Regions from separate parts of the Janthinobacterium foliorum genome, predicted to be linked through region 1. Evidence: predicted binding sites of a transcription regulator. Region 1 holds the regulator's gene; each other region holds the start of a gene.

Evidence for each region. Region 1 encodes FNR, which switches genes on or off when oxygen is low (the NO sensors DNR and NnrR bind a similar motif). Its sites were predicted from a motif close to TTGATNNNNATCAA; they were not measured.
Region 2: the regulator FNR is predicted to act here: its motif matches at 2,703-2,716, upstream of ACZ92H_RS24860 (glycine-rich domain-containing protein).
Region 3: the regulator FNR is predicted to act here: its motif matches at 3,089-3,102, upstream of ACZ92H_RS27225 (IPT/TIG domain-containing protein).
Region 4: the regulator FNR is predicted to act here: its motif matches at 3,472-3,485, upstream of cqsA (alpha-hydroxyketone-type quorum-sensing autoinducer synthase).

What each region holds. Positions count from the first base shown of each region.
Region 1 is NZ_CDXDQE010000004.1:62,721-68,044, reverse strand. Features, by position in the region: gene ACZ92H_RS10575 (response regulator) at 1-1,230, opposite strand, end outside; gene fnr (fumarate/nitrate reduction transcriptional regulator Fnr) at 1,482-2,240, shown strand; gene ACZ92H_RS10565 (FixH family protein) at 2,243-2,767, opposite strand; gene ccoG (cytochrome c oxidase accessory protein CcoG) at 2,912-4,294, opposite strand; gene ccoP (cytochrome-c oxidase, cbb3-type subunit III) at 4,298-5,218, opposite strand; gene ACZ92H_RS10550 (cbb3-type cytochrome oxidase subunit 3) at 5,211-5,324, opposite strand, start outside.
Region 2 is NZ_CDXDQE010000015.1:69,414-74,737, forward strand. Features, by position in the region: gene ACZ92H_RS24840 (SDR family oxidoreductase) at 1-456, shown strand, start outside; gene ACZ92H_RS24845 (hypothetical protein) at 542-805, shown strand; gene ACZ92H_RS24850 (hypothetical protein) at 976-1,260, shown strand; gene ACZ92H_RS24855 (hypothetical protein) at 1,504-1,743, shown strand; gene ACZ92H_RS24860 (glycine-rich domain-containing protein) at 1,831-2,577, opposite strand; gene ACZ92H_RS24865 (sensor histidine kinase) at 2,778-4,625, opposite strand; gene ACZ92H_RS24870 (glutamine--tRNA ligase/YqeY domain fusion protein) at 4,856-5,324, opposite strand, start outside.
Region 3 is NZ_CDXDQE010000018.1:59,293-64,616, forward strand. Features, by position in the region: gene fmt (methionyl-tRNA formyltransferase) at 1-290, shown strand, start outside; gene ACZ92H_RS27225 (IPT/TIG domain-containing protein) at 373-2,844, opposite strand; gene metH (methionine synthase) at 3,520-5,324, shown strand, end outside.
Region 4 is NZ_CDXDQE010000001.1:612,408-617,731, reverse strand. Features, by position in the region: gene ACZ92H_RS02790 (ABC transporter permease) at 1-999, shown strand, start outside; gene ACZ92H_RS02785 (response regulator) at 1,144-2,145, opposite strand; gene ACZ92H_RS02780 (sensor histidine kinase) at 2,149-3,450, opposite strand; gene cqsA (alpha-hydroxyketone-type quorum-sensing autoinducer synthase) at 3,619-4,863, shown strand; gene ACZ92H_RS02770 (MarR family winged helix-turn-helix transcriptional regulator) at 4,879-5,324, opposite strand, start outside.

The DNA of each region.
Region 1 (5,324 bases):
ATTGCCCAGCAAATACACCATGCCCAGCACGGCGTTCAGGGGCGTGCGGATTTCATGGCTCATGTTGGCGACGAAATCGCTCTTCGCCCGATTCGCCGCCTCGGCGCGGTCGCGCTCCTCTTCCAGTTCGCTGGCGCGCGCCTCGACTTCCTGCTGCAAGCGGTCGCGCTCGCTCATCAGGCCATTGAACGCTTCCGTCAGCTCGCCGATCTCGTCGCGCTGCTGCACCGGCACGGGGGTAAAGCGGCTGCCCGACTTGCGCAGCGACAGCAGGGTGTCGCGCAGGCGCACCAGCGGCGACAGCAGGCGCACGGTGACCCAGCCCAGCACGGCAGCGGCCAGCAGCGAGGCGCAGATGCTCCACAGCACCAGGCGCGACAGCACGCCATTGAAGGGCTCGAACGCGTCCGCCACGGGCAGCGAGGCGGCCAGCAGCCAGTTCACGGAGTTCAAGCGCTTGAAGCTGTTGACGGCCGTGACGCCGCGGCTGTTGGTGCTGACCATGCTGCCCTCGCCGTCTTCCTTCAGCAGCTGGGTGGTGACCAGGTTGGCGTTCGGCGCGCGCGGGTGCAGCAAGCGGCTGGCATCGGGGTGCAGCACATAGCGCGGCACGGCTTCGCGCGTGAGGATGAAGTAATAGCCGCTCTTGCCCACCTTGGCCGTGCGCAAGTGGCCCAGCATATTGTCCTTGTACAGGCGCAGCACGCCGATGACGATGCCGGCCACCTCGCCGTTGTTGTCCAGCACGGGCGCGACCATCTGCACGATGGGCAGATGGCTGGTCTTGCCCAGCATCGGTTCCGTGATCATGGCCTTTTTGGTGCGCATCACCGTCTGGAAGTAGGCGCGGTCGGCCACGTCGACGCCGTTGCGTCCCTGCACCTCGGGCACGTTGGCCACCACCTTGCCTTGCGTGTCGAGCACCAGCACGTCGTCGAACAGGGCCAGCATGGCGCGCTGCGTGTAGTACTCGCGCAATTGGCCGGGGTCGGCCATCAGGGAGGGCGGCTGGTGGCGCGCCGTCTGGGTGATGATGTCGAGCAGCATGGCCAGCTTGTCGTCGAGCTCGTCCGCGGTGCGTTCGATCAGCGCCGTTTGCTGGCTCAGCAAAACCTGGGTGAAGTCGTCGCGCATGTGCTTGACCTGCACCATGGTCACCACGGCGATCATGGCGATCGAGGTCAGGCTGGTGGCCAGCGCGACTTTTGCTTTAATGCCGAGAGGCTTCATGATTTCCTTTTCAGTACCCGGAGGCACAGGCGGCAGATAATGCTGTCAGGAATTTTCCTATCAATACGTCAACTTGGCAAGCACGGGCCGTGGAAATGCGCGCCCGGGCATGAACTTGTATGGATGTTGCCATAAAATTAAATGCGGGAAGTCGTTTATTGAGCGAAATAAAGGGGAAATGCGGGGAAATTGGCACATGTGAGCGCACTATGCAGTAAACTTGTTGTTGCATTTTTCTAAAAGGGTCTGACATGACAGAAGCGCTACTCTCTCCAGCCTTGCCTGCCGTGAACGTGGAAGCGTTGCGTGCGCGCTGCTCGACGTGCAGCATGCATCAATTGTGCCTGCCGATGGGGCTTGACGTGGGCGACATGGACAGGCTGGACCAGATTATCGGCCGCCGCCGCAAGGTAGCGCGCGGCGCCTCGCTGTTCCGCATCGGCGACTCGTTCCAGAACCTGTATGCCATCCGCCTAGGCCACTTCAAGACTTACCAGATCAATCCGGGCGGCGAAGAGCAGGTGACGGGTTTCCAGATGGCGGGCGAATTGCTGGGCATGGACGCCATCAGCGCCGACCGCCACCACTGCAACGCCGTGGCGCTGGAAGACAGCGAAGTATGTGAAATCCCGTTTTCTAGCCTGGAACAATTGCTGGGCAATATGCCCACCCTGCTGCGCCATTTCCACCGCATGATGAGCCAGGAAATCACGCGCGAGCAAAGTGTCATGCTGTTGCTGGGTAATATGCAGGCGACGCAGCGTTTTGCCGCCTTCATCGTCAACCTGGCCTCGCGCTACGAGGCACGCGGCTATTCGGGCAGCAACTTCCAGCTGCGCATGTCGCGCGAGGAAATCGGCAATTACCTGGGCCTGACCATCGAGAGCGTCAGCCGGCTATTGTCGAAGTTCAAGAAGGAAGGCTGGTTGCGCGTGTCGAACCGCGAGATCGAGATCTTGCAGCCAGCCAAGCTGAAGGCGATTACGGCCGGCACGGACACCTGCAAATAGTTTTATAACTCTTCATCCGCATGCAGCGCGATGGCGCGCTGTGCCGGCCAGGTCCAGATGCCGGACAGGCGCCACTCGCGCGTATTGTTTTCCACCAGTACTTGCCAGCGGCTGCGCTCCAGCATGGGCAGGGCCACGGAGAAGTTGCCGGCCGCATCGGGCTGCACCAGCAGCTTGATGTCTTTTTCCGGCTGGGTGGCATGCGCCAGGTGCAGTTGCAGCGGCGCCTGGTAAGCCTTGCCGAAGCTGTGCACGGAACCCGTCAGGCGCGCCGCCGCCACGTCATATGCCAGGCTGGTCGACATGGCCAGGTTGCTGGCGGCCGTATCGCGCCGCAAGTCCTGGTTGATGGCCTTGCCCTGCTTGTAATAGTCGCCCACCACCAGCGCATCGGGCTGCGTAAACGCGATATAGCCCATGGTGCTGCCGACAACGACGGACAGGCCCGGGCCCACCATCAGCAGCCACGGCCAGCGGTGCTTGTACCAGGGATCGGCGGAGGCTTGCAGTTTTGCGGTCTTGGACATTTTAGATCTCCTTGGGGTCAGACCCTGCGGGACTCGGCGTCCCCGTCTGGCCCCAGTATTTGCTTCTGGGTTGAAATAAATAGCTGGTACCCCAACGGCGAAATGCGGGGGCCGGACCCGCAGGGTCCGGCCCCCGCATCACCGTTACCGCGGCACGATGAAGACCGCGTTTTCCCGCACATGCAGCGACGGGTCGTCCAGCGATTGCAGCTCGATGGCGATCTTGTTCGAGCCCTTCTCGCCCACGCCGTGCGGCACGCGCAGGCGGATGGGCCAGCCCAGGGTTTCCGTCGGCTGCAGGGTCACTTCGTCGCGCGTCAGCAAGGTCAGGCCCGGCAAGCCGGAGACGCTGATTTTAAAATGCTGGCTTTGCTCCGAGGTGTTCATGATCTGCAGACGGTAAACGTTCTCGATCATGCCATCTTCCACTTCGCGTCCCATCGAGCCGCGGTCGCGGATCACGTCCATTTTCAATGGCGTGCGCAGGGCCAGCGAGGTACACACGGCGATGATGATCAGGGCCAGGATGGACGTGTAGATCAGCACGCGCGGCCGCATGGCGCGCCGGCGGATCTGCTGCGAATTGAAGTTGTTCTCCATCGCATGGTCGGTACTGTAGCGTACCAGTCCGCGTGGCCGGTCGACCTTGTCCATCACGCTGTTGCAGGCATCCACGCAGGCGGCGCAGCCGATGCATTCATACTGCAGGCCATTGCGGATATCGATGCCGGTCGGACACACCTGCACGCACAAGGTACAGTCGATGCAGTCGCCCAGCTTGTCGTTGTTGCCGGCCTTCTTGCTCAGCGCGCCGCGCGGCTCGCCTCGCTTGGCATCGTAGGTGATGATCAGGGTGTCCTGGTCGAACATGGCGCTCTGGAAACGCGCGTAGGGGCACATGTATTTGCACACCTGCTCGCGCAGCCAGCCCGCGTTGCCATAGGTTGCCAGGCTGTAGAACAGGACCCAGAACCATTCCCAGGGACCGAAGTTCAGGGTGGTCACCGAATGCGCCAGTTCCTTGATCGGCGTGAAGTAGCCGACGAAGGTAAAGCCTGTCCACAGGGCGATGGCGCCCCACACCACGTGCTTTGCCGTCTTCTTGAAGGCCTTGCGCAGGGACGGGCCCTGCTTGTCGAGGGCCATGCGCGCGCTGCGCGTGCCCTCGATCTTGCGTTCGACCCACAGGAAGATTTCCGTGTACACCGTTTGCGGACAGGAAAAACCGCACCACACCCGCCCGGCAATGGCCGTGACGAGGAACAATAAATACGCACAGATGATCAGCAGGGCCGCCAGGTAGATGAAATCCTGGGGCCACAGCACGACGCCGAAAATGTAGAACTTGCGCGTGGTCAGATCGAACAGCAGGGCTTGCCTGCCATTCCATGTCAGCCACGGCAAGCCGTAGAACGCAAGCTGGGTAAGCCAGACGCATACCCATCGCCAGGTAGCGTAGCGTCCTTTGGCCTCGCGAGGGTAGATTTGCTCGCGGGCCGCATACATCTTGATGACTTGAGGTTCCATTGTTTACTTCGCGGGCGCCTGCGGATTCGACAGGCTCCAGACATACGCCGACAGCACGTGGACCTTCGATTCGCCGAGGAAGTCGCTGAAGGCCGGCATGGTGTTGCTGCGTCCCTTGCGGATGGTTTCCATGATGGTATCGGCGCTGCCGCCATACAGCCAGGTCTTGTCCGTCAGGTTCGGCGCACCGAGCATCTGGTTACCCTTGCCATCGGCGCCGTGGCAGGCCATGCAGGCGCCGAACTTGGCCTTGCCCAGCACCGACTTGACGGGGTCCGAGGTGGAACCGGACAGGCTCAGCACATAATGGGCCACGTTCTCGACATCCTTTTCCGAACCGAGCGCGGCGCCCATCGGCGGCATCTGGCCGTTACGGCCGTGCATGATGGTGGTCTTGATGATGTCGGGTTCGCCGCCATACAGCCAGTCCTTGTCCGTCAGGTTGGGGAAGCCCTTGTTGCCGCGCGCATCCGAACCGTGGCACTGCGCGCAGTAAGTCAGGAACAGACGCTGGCCGATGGCTTGCGCCTGCGGATCGGCGGCCACCGTTTTCAGGTCCTGGCCCAGGTACTTGTTGAACAGGGGGCCGTAGTCGGCTTCCGCCTTCTTCAGCTCTTCCTCGTACTGGCCCGTCGATTTCCAGCCCAGGCTGCCGGCATAGTTGCCCAGGCCCGGATACAGGAACAGATAGGCCAGCGCGAAGACGATGGTGATGTAGAACAGCCACATCCACCAGCGCGGCATCGGCGTATTGAGTTCCTTCAAGTCCTCGTCCCAGACGTGGCCCGTGGTGCCGTCGGCGGGGGCGCCGGCCGGCACTTTCACTTTCGATTGCGAGTACAGCAGCACGCCGCAGCCGATGATGCCCAGCAGGGACAGCACGATGATGTAGATATTCCAGAAGCCATTGGTAAAGTCAGCCATGGTTGTGCTCCTTCGCCAGGTTCATCTCGGCCTCGGCCGGATAGTCGAGCGCGTCGTCGGCGAACGGCAGGCGGGCCGCCGCGTCGAAGTCGCTATTGCTGCGGCT
Region 2 (5,324 bases), on a different contig from region 1:
GCGCGCCGCGGGGCCAGCGTGGCCATCCTGCGCGTGCCCGGCATTTACGCCGGCGACCGCCTGCCCCTGAAGCGCCTGCGCGAAGGCACGCCGGCGCTGGCCGCAGGCGATGACGTGTATACCAACCATATCCATGCCGACGACCTGGCGCGCATCATCGAGCGTGCCTTGTGGAAGGGGCGTCCGGGACGCGCCTACCACGCCAGCGACGACAGCGAATTGAAAATGGCCGAGTATTTCGACGCCGTGGCCGACACCTTTGGCTTGCCGCGTCCGCCGCGCCTGCCCCGCGCGCAGCTGCAGCAGGCGGTCACGCCGATGCTGCTGTCGTTCATGTCCGAGTCGCGCCGCATGGACAATGCGCGCATGAAACGCGAGCTGGGCGTGCGGCTGCGCTACCCGCGCGTGGCCGATGCCCTGCAATCGATGGCTGCCGACGGGGGCTGCATCGGGTAAAATGGCCGGTTACCCCGCATTATCGGCAGGCACGGCGCATGGCGCGGCGTGCCTGCAGCGCGCCATTCACTAAAGGAAGACAGCAATGACCACCCTCACTTACGAAGAATACCTGGACGAGGTCACCACCGTCCTGACCGAACTGTACGACCTCGACGACGACGCCGCCATCAAGCTGGTCGTGGCTGCCCAGGATGCCGAATTCTTCGTGCCGCACGATGCGCATGAAGCCATGCGCACCGTCGAGCAAGCCAAGAAAGACGCCGTGACCCTGTTCGAGCGCAAGCAGAACCGCCAGCAAACGCAGGAAAAGCAGCAGCAGCGCGTGCGCCAGCAAAAGAAGACCTGAAGTCGGCCACGCGGGTGACGCCGCGACGCCGGGGCGTTGTCATTGATGCAGCGCAAACGCGCCGTGGTGGCCTGGCGATATGGTGAGCAATGTCGTCACGCATTTCGCCTATTTGTGGCGGGCTGGACAGCTAGACACGCGACGATGGGTCCGGCCGGCAGGAGCCAGCGATGCATCCGATCAGCCATTGCATCAGTCATCCCAGCAAGGAACAGGTGCGCGCCTACATGCGCCGCCGCGAACGGGCGTTGCAGCCGCCGCCGCCGCCCGCTGAAATCCGCCGCCAGCTGGCCTGGTGCCGGGTCGATGCCAGCAGCGTGCATGCCAATATGTACGCGACGCCGGCCGGCATGGCCGCGCAAAGCTGGCATTTGTCAGTGGAAATAAATCGATTGGGCGCCCTCATGGCCATCGCCTGGCTGATGCACAGCGGCGTTCCCCACCGTAAAAATTGATGACTTGCAGCAAATTTTCTCAAATTGAGTTATCCTCTAGCACATTCCAAGTGCGTCAATTCTCTTCAATTATCACAATTTTGCTATAAGTTACGCAAAAATCAACAATAGCGTGTATTATGTTGTTTGCGGGATAAAAACCGCATAAGTGATGGCGCTTTTTAGTGTGTTTACCCTGAGTTATTGCAAAGGCGACATTCGGTCTCTTTTTTGCAGTAATACAACAAGTACGGATTTTTGATCATGTCTCTCAAACAAATTACCTCTTTGCCTACCTACAACCCGAATCGCGTGCTCGATGCGATCATCGACAAGCTGCAACTGAAAAATGATGCCGCCCTGTCGCGTGCACTGGAAGTGGCGCCACCCGTCATCAGCAAGATTCGTCACAATACCTTGCCGATCGGCGCCACGATCCTGATCCGCATGCATGAAATCAGCGATTTCAGCATCCGTGAACTGCGCGAACTGATGGCTGCCTAAGAGCGCCTGACAGACGGCAAACTGAGAGGTGCCGTCTGGGTAAGTCAGGCTTGCCGCGTGCGGCAGCCACATCTGCCTTCTGGTTTTCTATTGCGCGTCCGGGCTCAAGGCAGGACGATCGAGATAGAAACGCCCCGTTTCCAGGCCCGTCGAGGACGACTCGACCAGCGCTGCGGCCAGTGTGCCGGGCGCGCTGGAGAAGGCGGTCACTGCGGCCCCCGTGGCGCGGCCCGAGTATGCCGTCGCTTGCACCGCTGCACTGGAAAACGCTGCTTGCACGGCCCGGCCCGAATAGGCTGTCTGCGGCTGCACGGCGCGTCCCGAATACGCGGTCGCCTGCACCGCTGCACTGGAAAATGCCGTGCTCACGGCGCGTCCCGAGTACGCCGCCTGCACGGCGCGTCCAGAATAGGCTGCCTGCACGGCGCGTCCCGAATATGCCGTTTCTGCGCGGATGTAATCTTCCCCGAATGTTTCTTCGTACAGTTGCTTCATGCGCTCGCCGACGCGGTGGTGCGCCGCTTCGTCGTCTTCGCCGCGCAGCCCGATGTACGGGAAATGGTGCAGGAAGTAGCCGAATACCTGCTCGCAATCGGCCGCATACTTCAGCGTGTCGAGGATGTGGTAGTGCCAGAAGGTATCGACATCCATCAGCGGCGCCGTTTCTTCCTGTGGAAACTGTTTCATCAGGATCAGGAAGCGGCGATACTCGAACTCCACCGCATTGGCCTTCTCCAGGCTCCATCCCTCGCCGGATTCCCGGTGCATCAGCTTGACCTTGATCGCGTCCAAATTCAAATCGGCAATTGCCTTGAAACTGTCGTTCGTGTTCATGAGTGTCCTTTAAGTATCGTAAAAGAGCTGTGTGAGGAAAACGGCGGAAAGAGCGGGACTGGCTGGTGGCGTGGACTCCTGGCAGGTAGAAAAGGGTCTGGGCAATGACGGCCAGACATTAAGAATTGTTCTACATCAATATTGCATTGAATCACAAAATACGCAAGCTGAGCTTGCTTCAAGCGGGGGCGTGCCGGCCTTCAGGCGGGCGTGCGGCTGTCGTCCTGGTAGGGGAAGCGGGTGGCGTCGGCGCCCAGCGGCACGCTGACGTGCACGCTCATCCCCGTGCCGGGGCTGCTTTCGATGTGGAAAGTGCCGCCCAGTAACTTGATGCGTTCCTCGATGCCCACCAGGCCGAACGAGCCGAGCTTGTTGCGCCCGTCGATGGCCGCGCCCACGCCGTTGTCGCTGACGCTCATCGACACCGTGTCGCTGCACTTTTCCAGCTTGACCTGCACGCGGCTGGCGTTGGCATGCTGGGAAATATTGCTCAATGACTCTTGCAGGATGCGGAACAGGGCCGTTGCGCATTGATCGCTGAGGCAGATGTCGTCATGGCTTTCGCTGATTTCACAGGCGATGCCCGTGCGCAGGCGGAACTGCGCCACCTGCCACTCGACGGCCGCATTCACGCCCAGGTCCAGCACGGTGGGGCGCAAGTCGTTGATGATCTGCCGCACGCTCTTGATGGTGGCGTCGATCTGTTCCAGGGTGGAGCGGGCGCGGGCATTCAGGCGCGGATGGCCCCGCTGCGTGCGCGAGGCCAGCATGTCCGCGTCGATGCGCAGCACCAGCAGGTTCTGTCCCAAGTCGTCGTGAATTTCGCGCGCGATGCGCTTGCGTTCCTCTTCCTTGATCTGGTCGGCGTGGGCCGCCAGGCGCCGCAGTTTCTGGTGCGACAGTTGCAAGCGGATCTGGCTGGCCCGCAATTCTTCCGTCATGCCCCGCGCCATCTGGATGGCACTGCGGCGCGACGACGCCAGGGTGTGGAACAGGGTGTACAGCAGCATGGCGCTGCCAAAGCCCGCCAGCAGGGCCAGCCAGGGTAAAAAGGCATCGAAACGCGTGTACAGATCACTCTTGCGCACGCTGAACAATGCTTGCCAGACGCGGCCGTTGTGCTCGATCAGCATCGTGCTGCTCAGGTATTTCCCCGAGTTGCCGGGCTGCCACCACGGCGCATGCAGGCCCGCCGCCGAGCTGTCGAAGATAGGGCGCATGGTGTGCGGCAAGTCGAGTGGCGCGCGCGCCTGCGGGCCGATATCGAACAGGGTCAGGCGGACATTGCGCACCGGCATGTCGGCCAGCGCGCTGCGCACCATCGTCACCAGGTCGTAGCCGATGCCGACGGAGCCCTGATGCGCGGCGCGCCGCTGCTCGATGGTATCGGTCGGCATGCCGAGCCGGTACACGGGCAGGCGCATGGCCATGCCCGTCAGCTGAGGCCGGCCTTCCATCGGCACGGGGACGCCGGAATTGCTGATGCGGCCGGAATCGCGCGACTGTGCCAGCGCTTCGGCGATCAGGGGCCGCGACGCGATGTCATAGCCATATTTGTCGGCGGCGCTGGCGATCGGTTCGATGTACACCAGCACGGAATAGTGCTCGCGGGGGCCGGGGGGGTGGATGGCAAAGGCGGGATAGCCGTCGCGCCCGGGCGGATAATCGCGCTGCATGGCCGCTTCGAACGCGGGGCGCTGGGCTTCGTCCAGGTCGCGGCTATAGTTCAGGTTCATCACGCCAGGGTAATGCTGCTGCAGCGCCATGTTGGCCACGTAGCGGTGGAATTGCTCGCGGCTCACAAAGTCATTGGCGCGGAACAGGCTGGCCGCGCCGCGCAGCAGGTTGGCATAGGACTGCACGCGCGATTCGATATTTTGGCGGGCATTGCGCGCCAGATTGTTGAACAGGTCACTGGCATCGTTTTCGATCGACAGCGAGGTGGCCATGTAGAACAGCAGGCCCACCATCATCGAGATTACAAAGCCGAGCAGCCAGAGCGGCTTTTTTTCAGCAGATAACTGGTGCTCGCCGGCAGTAGAGGACATCGCAATCCGCATCAGGTGGTGGAATCGGGTGCCGCCTGGGGGGCGGTGGCTTTGCTGCTTGCACAAACGCTATGCCAATTGCAAATTGCGCAATAGCTGCACAATATACAAAACTATCGTCAATATAGTCAACAGGCAATATTTCCTTGGTGATACAGATGTTGCCGATATATCGCTGAAACAAAAAAAACCGCCGTAGCGGTTTTTTTTGAGCGGGAGCCGTGATGCCCTTACTTGGCCGGCTGCCAGCTGTCTTTCAGGGTGACGATGCGGTTGAAGACGGGCTTGCCTGGCTGGCTGTCGACCCGGTCTGCCGCGAAATAGCCGTGGCGCTCGAACTGGAAGCGCTGTTCCGGTTGCGCCAGCTCCGCGCCCGGTTCCAGCCATGCCTGCACCACTTCCTTGGCCAACGGATTCAGGGCCAGCTTGAAGTCCTTGCCGCCCGCGTCCGGCTGCGGGTCCGTGAACAGGCGGTCGTACAGGCGCACTTCGGCGGGAATCGCCGTCGGTGCGCTGACCCAGTGCATATTGCCCTTGACCTTGTAGTTGGCGCTGCCTTCCGTGCCCGACTTGCTGTCCGGGAAGTAGGTGCAATGCACGGCGATGACCTTGCCGCTTTCATCCTTGTCAAAGCCGGTGCACTCGACCACGTAGCCGTAGCGCAGGCGCACGCGGCTGCCCGGCTTGTCGTCGATGGGC
Region 3 (5,324 bases), on a different contig from region 1:
GCCAGCCGGCGCTGGAACTGGGCCTGAAAATCCGCGCCTTCAATCCGTTTCCCGGCGCCTGCGGCCAGGTCGATGGCGTGACCATCAAGATCTGGGCCGCGGACGTGCTCGAAGCGGACAGCAAGGAAGCGCCGGGCCAGGTGCTGGCCGCCGACGCCCAGCACGGCATCATCGTCGCCTGCGGCAACGGCTCCCTGCGCCTGACGGAACTGCAAAAGCCGGGCGGCAAGCGCCTGCCCGCGCTGGACTTCATCAAGGGTTTCCCGCTGGAAGGCAAGCGTTTCGTTTAATTTCGCCTAAAAAAAAGGCACTATCGAGTGCCATAAAAAAGGGCTTGCCGCGGCAAGCCCTTTTTGCATCCGGCTGCGCCGCTTAGCGACGCATGACCTTCATCAGCCGTCCGCCGACGGACGACGACAGGCTGACCTCGAAACGCCCGCCGGCCGGCAAGGCGCTGATGTCGACGCTGGCATTGCCGCCCGTCAAGTCACTGGCGACCACCGTCTTGCGGCCATCGGCAGCCACGTGCAGCACGGCGGCGTACGGTTCCGCCTGGGCATTCCAGGCCAGCACCAGCTTGCCGCCGCTCTGCGTCGCGTCAAACGTGGCATCGTTGGCGGCGGCCTTGCTGCGGCGCGCCGGGCGCTCCAGCTTGGCCAACGCCTTGCCATTTGCCAACACCTGCACGTCGCTGATGTCGCCCGGGTTGGCGAAGCTGACGCGGAAATGGCTCATGGCGCTGCCGCCATGGTCGGCCAGCGAGACGGCATCGAAGGGCAAGTCGATAGTCTGTCCTGACGCCGTCAGCACGCGCAGGATATACGCGTGGCCGCTGCCGCTGGCCGCTTCGCCGATGCGCGTCGACGAGGCGACGGCAGGACGCAGTCCCACGCCTGCCGGCGTGATGCGGCCGGAAATGGTCAGGTAGCCGTTCTCGGCCACGGACATGCTGGCGGCCAGCACATTGCTGCCCGTCTGCTGCGTGCTGCGTTTTTCCAGGAATTGCTGCACCCGTGCATAACTGTAGTCGGAAAACCAGGCGCCGCTGCAATAGCTCATCACATCCTTCATCGGCGTACCGGCGCCATATGCTGCCTTGCTCAGCTGGCCGATGCTGCCCGCATAGCTGCTGTTATACAGGGGTTGCGGTCCCAGGTTGCCGTTCGCATATGGGTAGTCGGTGGCGGCGCCGGCAGGCCCGCCGCAGGCAACGTGCTGCAGCGAATGGTTGTGGCCCAGCTCGTGCACAAGCGTGGTCAGCCATTCAGGCCAGCTGTTGCCGAAGGGATCGATCGAGGCGATATTCTTGTAGCTGGCGTCCAGGCCGATGGCCGCCGTGAAATCGCCGCCGCTGGTGCGCGGATTGATGTACGCCAGGCCGGCGGCGCGCGTGGAAGACATGAGCGGCACGAAACCATAATAATAGGCGCCGCTATCTTCCTGGGCACGCTTGTCGTTCAGGGTTGCCAGGGTAGAATTCCACCAGCTGTCGGCCGTGCTGCTGCCCGGCACGCTCAGTGCGGCGCGCGTGCTGATGCTGATATTTTCCGCCGCATATGGATACACGCGGGTCAGGGCGGCACGGATCACTTCGGCATCAGGCAATTGCGCCACGCCATCATCCGTGCTCAGCGGCACCAGCACCAGGCGGATTTTTGCCGCGCTGGCGACGACGGGCGCCGCTTCCTGGCTGACCTGCGTACCGTCACTGCCCACGGCCGTGACGCGCACGCGCACGCCAGGCAAGATCCAGCCAGCCGGCAAGACGCCGCTGAAGTTGCCACTGAAACTGTAATCGCTCTTCTCTGTCGGCAAGACCGCCGGTCCGCTCATGGCGACAGTGCCCAGGTTGCTGCCATTGGCGGACGTGGCGCTCAAGGTCACGACGGGGCTGCTGCGCCCCGCTTGCGTGCCCAGCACGGATACGCGCACGGCGGCCGACTTGCCACGCGTCAGGCGCAAGGCCGTGTCGCTGGCGTTCAGGTTCAGCACCTGCGCGAAATCGATGCTGCCCAGGGTAAAGGCCGACACCGTGCCCGCATTGACGGCAACGCGCGACGCGGCCGACAGCAGCACATTGCCCGTCGCCGTGGCTGGCGCCGACAGCAGCAGCTGGCTGGCGCTGGCGCTGACGATGGTCGCCGGCATATTGCCCACCGAAGCGGCACTGACCTGGTCGAGATTGCTGCCCTGCACCGTGATCGACATCGTCTGGCCGCTGATGGCCGTGCTGATCGACGTGACGGCCACGCTGGCCAGCAGCGTATAGGTATCGGCGCTGCTCACATCGTTGTATGGACCGCGCACCTTCAGTGGCCCCGTCGCGGCGCCCGCCGGCACCACGACCGTGACGCTGGTCGCGCTCTGGCTTTCTGGCGTTGCCGCCGCGCCGCTGCCGAACTGCACCGCCGTGACGGCGCCCATGCCATTGCCCGCGATGGTGACGCTGGAACCGACGCCGCCCGTTGCCGGCGCGATGCCGGTGACGCTCAGCGGCACGTACACATTCAGGTTGTAGCTGGTGGCCGCCGTGCCGCTGGCGCTGACCAGGCTCAAGGCGCCCGACACGGGCACGCCCGGCATCGCCAGGGTGATGCCGGTATCGCTGGCGGCGCTGGTGGCCAGCGTCACGCCGCCCACCTGGAATGCCGTGACACGGCTCAGATTGCTACCAGTGACCACCACGCTGCCGCCAACGGCGATATTCGTTGCCGAAACAGCCGTGACTGCAGGCAACACGACAGGACTACCCGAGGTGGTTGCCACCACGGTATCGCCACCGCCCCCACCGCCGCCGCCACCGCAGGCGGACAGGCCCAGCACGAGAAACAATGCAACAAGCAAATGGTTTTTCATGGCCGGCAACCATGTTCGAACAGCGCAAAGCCGGGGGAGACACGAGGGAAATGTGACATATTGGTGACTTTTGGAGAGAATTTCATTTCAAAGAACCGATATTATCCGTGAGTTTGATTCCTAAAGACAACTATTAATGCTTTTGATTCAATTGGTTTTGATAATAATTAAGGTATCTGCTTTGCAATCTTTATTTAAAGCATTTTTGAAACCTACATCGCTTCACTCTGTATTGTTCAAAATCAAGTTTGTTTCCAACCGTTGCTATTGCCATTCGATTCATGAAAAAAATAGGCATGGAAGCGTAAATAATGTGGAAATTTGTCCACAATCTAGAGGACATGCATTCTCACCAACTTTGCTGGAAAAATTAACGTTTTCAGTAAGATTTTCAGGAATGTAATTTCTAGCAGCGGCCATCAAGCGGGCGCCGTGGGAGGCGATGTGTTGCAGGAACGGCAGCAACGGGACGAACGGCCGCTTTTGCTCAAAACCAAAGCAGCCTGATGCCGTATAATTTTAGACCCGGTGAAATCAGGCGATTGCCACCTTCTGCCTGCCCTACCCGGCCGGCACTCTCCGTCAGCTGATCCTGCTGGCCCGCAACCGCCTCGCAAAGTCTTGCCGCCACGCCGCCGCCCGTTTGCCTATTGAAAGCATGAAATGAACGATACCGTGATCCCCGCCATGTCCCCGACCGAAGCCACCTTGCGCGCCATCCTGACGCAGCGAATCATGATCCTCGACGGCGCGATGGGCACGATCATTCAGCAATACAAGCTCGACGAAGTAGCCTACCGGGGCGGCCCCGCTGGCCGCTTCATCGATTTCGCCGCGCCGGCCGACAGCGGTGCGCGCGAGCTGTTCGTCAAGGGCAACAACGAACTGCTGACCTTGACGCAGCCGCACATCATCCAGGAAATCCACGAGCGCTACCTGGCGGCCGGCGCCGACCTGATCGAAACGAATACCTTCGGCGCCACGACGATCGCGCAGGACGATTACCACATGGCCCACCTGGCCTATGAAATGAACGTGCAGGCCGCCAAACTGGCGCGCGCCGCCTGCGACAAATATTCCACACCGGACAAGCCGCGCTTCGTCGCCGGCGCCCTGGGTCCCACGCCGAAGACGGCATCGATCTCGCCGGACGTGAACGATCCGGCCGCCCGCAACGTCACCTTCGACCAGCTGGTGGCGGCCTACCTGCAGCAGACGCAGGGCCTGGTGGAAGGCGGCGCCGACGTGCTGCTGGTGGAAACCATTTTCGATACCTTGAACTGCAAGGCGGCCCTGTTCGCCATCGACCTGTACTACGAGCAAAACCCTGGCGTCGTGCGTCTGCCCCTGATGATTTCCGGCACCGTCACGGACGCGTCGGGGCGCATCCTGTCGGGCCAGACCGTGCCCGCCTTCTGGAATTCCGTGCGCCACGCAAAACCGCTGACCATCGGCCTGAACTGCGCGCTGGGCGCCGCCCTGATGCGCCCGTACGCGGAAGAACTGGCGAAGATCGCCGATACCTTCGTCTGCATCTACCCGAATGCGGGCTTGCCCAACCCCATGAGCGACACGGGCTTCGACGAGTTGCCAGCCGACACGTCCGCCCTGTTGCGCGAATTCGCCGACGCGGGCTTTTTGAACATGGCGGGCGGCTGCTGCGGCACCACGCCGGAACACATCGCCGCCATCGGCGAATTGCTGTCAAAAAATACGCCGCGCACCGTGCCGCCGCCGTCGCACGACTTGCGCCTGGCCGGCCTGGAACCGTTCGTCATCAACGACGAATCGCTGTTCGTCAACGTGGGCGAGCGCACCAACGTCACGGGCTCGAAGGCGTTCGCGCGCATGATTCTCAACGAACAATACGACGAAGCCCTGTCCGTGGCCCGCCAGCAAGTGGAAAATGGCGCCCAGGTGATCGACATCAATATGGACGAGGCGATGCTCGATTCGCTGGCGGCCATGACGCGCTTCCTGAACCTGATTGCCTCCGAACCCGATATTTCCCGCGTGCCCATCATGGTCGATTCATCGAAATGGTCGGTCATCGAAGCGGGCTTGAAATGCGTGCAGGGCAAGGCCATCGTCAACTCGATTTCCATGAAGGAAGGCGAAGAGGAATTCCTGCGCCAGGCCAAGCTGTGCCGCCGCTATGGCGCGGCCGTGATCGTCATGGCCTTTGATGAAAAAGGGCAAGCGGATACCTTCGAGCGCAAGATCGAGATTTGCGCGCGCGCCTATCACTTGCTGATCGACGCGCTGGACTTCCCGCCGGAAGACATCATTTTCGATCCGAACATCTTTGCCGTCGCCACCGGCATCGAAGAACACAACAACTACGCCGTCGACTTCATCAACGCCACGCGCTGGATCAAGGAAAACCTGCCGTACGCGAAGATCTCGGGCGGCGTATCGAACGTGTCCTTCAGTTTCCGCGGCAACGATCCCGCCCGCGAAGCCATCCA
Region 4 (5,324 bases), on a different contig from region 1:
GCCACGCCGCCCGATGCGCCGAACCGCTTCATGATCAATATCCTGCCCGAGCAGAAAGACCCCATCGCCGCGCGCCTGGCGCAGGCGGGCGTGGCCAACGCGCCCCTGTATCCGATGATACGCGGGCGCCTCGTGGCCGTGAACGGCAACGCCATCACGGAAGACACCTACCAGGACGACCGCGCCAAGGGCCTGGCCGACCGCGAATTCAATTTGTCGACGATGGCCGCGATGCAGGAGGAAAACAAGCTCGTGGCCGGCAAATGGTTCGGCGATGCGCCGGGCGCGCCGGCCGAGGCGTCGGTGGAAGAGGGCATCGCCAAGACCCTGAAGCTGAAGCTGGGCGACAAGCTGCGCTTCGACATCGCCGGCCAGAGCGTGGAAGCGGCCATCACGAGCTTGCGCAAGCTGGAATGGGGTTCGATGCGCGTCAATTTCTTTGTCATCATCAATCCGGCCGCCATGGCGGACACGCCGCAGACGTGGATCACGGCCTTCCACCTGCCGCCCGCGCAGGCGGACCTGGGCAACGCCTTGCTGCGCGAGTATCCGAACCTGACGGTGGTTGACGTGGGCGGCGTGCTGAAACAGATCCAGGGCGTGCTGGACCAGGTGGTGACGGCCGTGGAATTCCTCTTTGCCTTTACCCTGGCCTCGGGCTTGCTGGTGCTGTATGCGGCCCTGATGGGCTCGCAGGACGAGCGCACGCGCGAAGCGGGCCTGCTGCGCGCCCTGGGCGCCACGCGGCGCCAGCTGGCGCAGGCGCAGCTGATCGAGTTTTCACTCGTCGGCGCCCTGGCCGGCTTGCTGGCGGCGACGGGCGCGGCGGCCATGGGCTGGGCGCTGGCCACGTACCAGTTCAAGTTCGCCTGGAGCTTCGCGCCGGGCGTGTGGGCCTTTGGCCTGCTGGCCGGCGCCCTGTGCGCCATCGCCGGCGGCTGGCTGGGACTGCGCAACGTGCTGAAGCATCCCCCCCTGCAAACCCTGCGCGAAGGCTGACACCTGTCCAAACCTGCCGCGCGCGGGCCAGTGCGCTCTCCGATGCCCGCTGGCCGGCGCCCCCCGTAACGTCGTGCCGCTGCGCTTCCCGGGCCAGCGGGGGCGCCGAGCGCGACGCTGTGGTTAGGCGTTGCAAGCCGCAGGCTAGGCGCTGACGCCGTCGCCCGCGCGCAGAAATTGCGCGTAGGACATCACCGGCTGCCCCAGCTGGTGGGGCGGCACGTCGAACAGGGCCCAGAAATACGTCACGCGGCCCAGGCAGATAGTGGGCGCGGCGCAATAACGGAACCAGTTTTCGCCGATGTGCGCCGCATACATGCCATCGCTGTCGGCATCGGAAAAATACGGGATCACGCGCATGTCCAGCAAGGCCAGCAGCAAGGATTCGGGCGCGTCGCTGTCGCGCGCCATCTCGTACTGGGTGTGCAGGCCGCGTTCCGTCTCGATGATCATCAGCCGGGCCTGGCCATCGCGCGTGAAGAACAGGATGCCGCTGGGATTGGGGAAAATGTAAAACTCGACGAAGCCGTGGCGCTGGCACAGCTCCTGCACGACGGCCGCCAGCGCCTCGTCCTGCAGGAAACTGTAGTCATGCAGCATCAGCAAGTCGCGCACGGTGTCCGACTGCTGCAGGAAGAATTCGCGCTGCAAGGCAATGATTTCCTGTTCCAGGATGTCCAGGGCATCGTCGTCGCTCTTCTTGATGTAGCGGTCGATCAAGCCCCGGTTGAAGGCCGTCACGGCCACCTTTTCATCGGCCGCGCCCGTAAATAAGATCTTCTTGCATGGCAAGTCGCGGACGGCGTGGCAAAACTCCAGGCCGTTCATCTGCGGCATCGAATAATCGACCACCAGCACGGAGGGCACGGCAAAGCGCTGCGCCTGGCCGCTGATGCGCCAGATGCGTTCGATGTCGAGCGCCACGTTGCACTGGTCGGGCGGCAGGTTCTGCGTATCGAAATTGACATGCAGCGGCATCTCGCCCAGTTGCGTGCTCTGGCGCAGCCAGTGCAGCGCGCTGCTGGTGTCGTGGAAGGTCTTGCGCGCCAGGCCGGGATCGAGCTGGAATGCGAGGCTTTTCAGGAAGGAATCGCTGTCGTCGATCAATACGGTCAGGGTCGGATGGGTGTAGACGGGCAGTTGCATGCGTCACCTCGCGCGGTGGATGGATGGAAAACGGCTGGGCCTGGCGTTGGCGTGTTGCTGCGGGAATTCCAGCACGAAGATGGCATATGCGCCTTCGCGCGCGACGCAGCGGATGCGCGCATGCCAGGCTTGCATGATTTGCCGGCACAGGGCCAGGCCGATGCCGCTGCCGTTGTGCGCGGGATAGGAATAGAAGCGGTCGAAGATCAGCGGCAGGCGGCTGGCCGCGATGCCGCAGCCCGTGTCGATGAACAGCAGCCGCGGCACGGGACGCGCGCCATCGATGACGATGCGCACGCGGCCCTTGCCGGCGCGCTGGATGCCTTTCAAGGCATTGCGCAGCAGGTTCAGCAGGATGACCACGCACAGTTCCGACTGGCCGTGAAAGCTGAAGTCGGCGCGCACGTCGATCTTGACCATCTCGCGCTGCGCCGTGCTGGTGAACGGATAGCGGCGCAGGACGGCCGCGACGCTGTCGTGCATGGCGACCGTTTCGTTCGCTTCAAGCTTGCGGTCGACGGCGCTGGCGCTGAGCAGGAACAGGTCGATCATGTGGTGCATGTGGCGTACTTCGAAGCGGATGCGCGCCAGCGCCTCCAGGCTGGCCGCGTCCGGCGCCGGGGCGGAACTGCGCTGCAGGCCGCGCACGTTCGCCTCGACGCTGACCAGGGGCGTGCGCAATTCATGCGCCACGCTGCCCAGCCCTGCCGCCAGCCCGGCCAGTTTTTGCTGCGCGCCCACGTTGCGCCCCACCTTGACGACGGACAGCACGGCCATCGTGAACCAGTGCACGGGCAATTGCTGCAAGACTTCGCGGCTGAGCAGGAAGGCGGGATCGCCGGCGATGGCAAATGCCAGGCAGGCCAGCAAGGTGCCGCTCAGGTAAGCCAGGATGGCGATGCGCGTATCGAAGTGGAACAGCACGATCAGCGCCACCAGCAGCGAATGCACCCATAGCGGCGAGGCGTGATTCATCAGGAACATATAGGTGAAGAAGAACGGCAGTTCGAAGGTCAGTCCCAGGAACAGGTAGACGCTGAACCAGGTATTGCTGAAGCGTCCGGGCCACAGGGCGGGCAGGAACAGCAGCGCCGCCACGCCGCGCAGCAGCGGCGACTCATATTCTTGCGGGAAGCAGAACTGCCACAGCGCGTAGTACAAGGGCATGCCCAGCGCACCGATGACGGCCAGGGCGCGCACCTGGGCGCGCCGTATGGGCGTGTGTTCGATGGCATCGTGGAAATGCAGGAAAGGCTGGAGGAACTTGCCTTGCCACCGCTTTCCGGCAGGGGACTGCACATGCATCATGGTAGGGGAACGTGTTCGTTGAGGCGAATCAATACAACATGATCGGCGTGTTCCTCCTGAAAAAGAGATGTATCGGCGTAACTGTTGAGATGGATCAATCACCTGCCGGATGGCTCACGCATGTTGACGCGGTAGTTCCCACTGCAACCATCTCAGGAGCCCCCTATGTCGAACGCCTCTTTCCCCCTGCCATCCGCCACCGCCCACGCCGAACGGCAGCTGCCCGCCTTCGTGCGCCAGCGCATGGATGAACACTATGTCGAGCGCATCGAAAAGCTGCTTGGCGGCGAACATTTGCACGAGTGGCAAGCCATGCCGGCCGGCGCAGTGATGCTGGCCGGGAACGATTATCTGAACATCGCCGGCGAACCCGCGCTGCTGGCGGCGCAGGCGCAAGTCTTGCAGGGCGGCGGCGCCATGCTGATGTCGTCCGTGTTCCTGCAGGAAGGCAGCCGCCAGCACCGCCTGGAAGCAAAGCTGGCGGCATTTCTCGGCAGCGAAGCGTGCGTGCTGGCGCAGTCGGGCTGGGCCGCCAACGTGGGCTTGCTGCAAAGCCTGGCCGGGCCCGGCATCCCCGTGTACCTGGACATGCAGGCGCATGCCTCGCTGTGGGAAGGCGTGCAGTCGGCGCAGGCCATGCCCGTGGCTTTCCTGCACAACGATGGCGCCCACCTGCAGCGCCAGCTCGACAAGCACGGCCCCGGCATCATCGTCATCGATGCGCTGTACAGCACCAACGGCAGCGTGGCGCCGCTGTTGCAGATGGTGGAAATCGCCGAGCGCAGCGGCAGCATGCTGATCGTCGACGAATCGCACTCGCTGGGCACGCACGGGCCGCAGGGCGCGGGCCTGGTGGTGGAGCAGGGCCTGGCCGGGCGCGTGCATTTCCGCACGGCGTCGCTGGCCAAGGCCTTTGCGGGGCGCGCGGGGGTGATCACCTGTTCGGCCCGCTTCAAGGGCTATTTCCTGTCCGCCTCGCGCCCCGCCATTTTCAGTTCATGTTTGCTGGAACACGAGCTGGCCTGGTTTGACGCGGCGCTCGATGCCATCCGCGCCGCCGATGCCCGCCGCGCCGCCTTGCGCCGCCACAGCGTGCACCTGCGCCAGGGACTGGCCGAGCTTGGCTACAACGTCAGCGACGGCACGGAGCAGATCATCGCGCTGGAGGCGGGCAGCGAACCCGATACCCTGGTCCTGCGCAAGGCGCTGGAACGGCACGGCATCTATGGCGCCGTGTTCTGCGCGCCGGCCACGCCGAAGAACCGCGCGCTGGTGCGCCTGACCCTGAACGCGGGCCTGCGCCAGGATGAGTGCGACAGGGTGCTGGCCGCCTGCGCCGCCATCCGCGACGAGACGGGCATGGCGCGCTGGCCGTCGACGCGGCGCCTGCGCAAGCTGGCGCTGGTGTAGGCGGACGCGCGGGGCTCAGGCCTGGCCGGGCAGCTTGCTGGCGATGCCAGCGAGCAGCTCGGCCAGCGGGGCCAGCTGGCTGGCGCTGGCGTGGTCCAGCAACTCCTGGGCCAGCGCCTGCGCCGTCGTGTTCGCATGCGCCAGCAATGCCAGCCCCGCGTCCGTGATGGCGGCGTAGCCGACGCGCGCATCGCGCTGGTCGGCCTGGCGCGCCACCAGGCCGATCTTTTCCAGCGGCATCAGCGACCGCGTGATGCCGGACGCCGTCAGCGCCAGGCGCTCGGCCAGGTCGATGCGGCGCAGGCGCCCGCCGGGGGCGCGCTGCAAGTGGTACAGCAATTGATAATCGCTGAAACTCAGGCCGTGCAGATTGCCCAGCGTGCTGTCGAAGCGGCGCACGATGAGTGCCTGGGCGCGCGCCAGACGCAGGCAGAAGTCCAGCGCGCTGCCGCCGTCCGGCG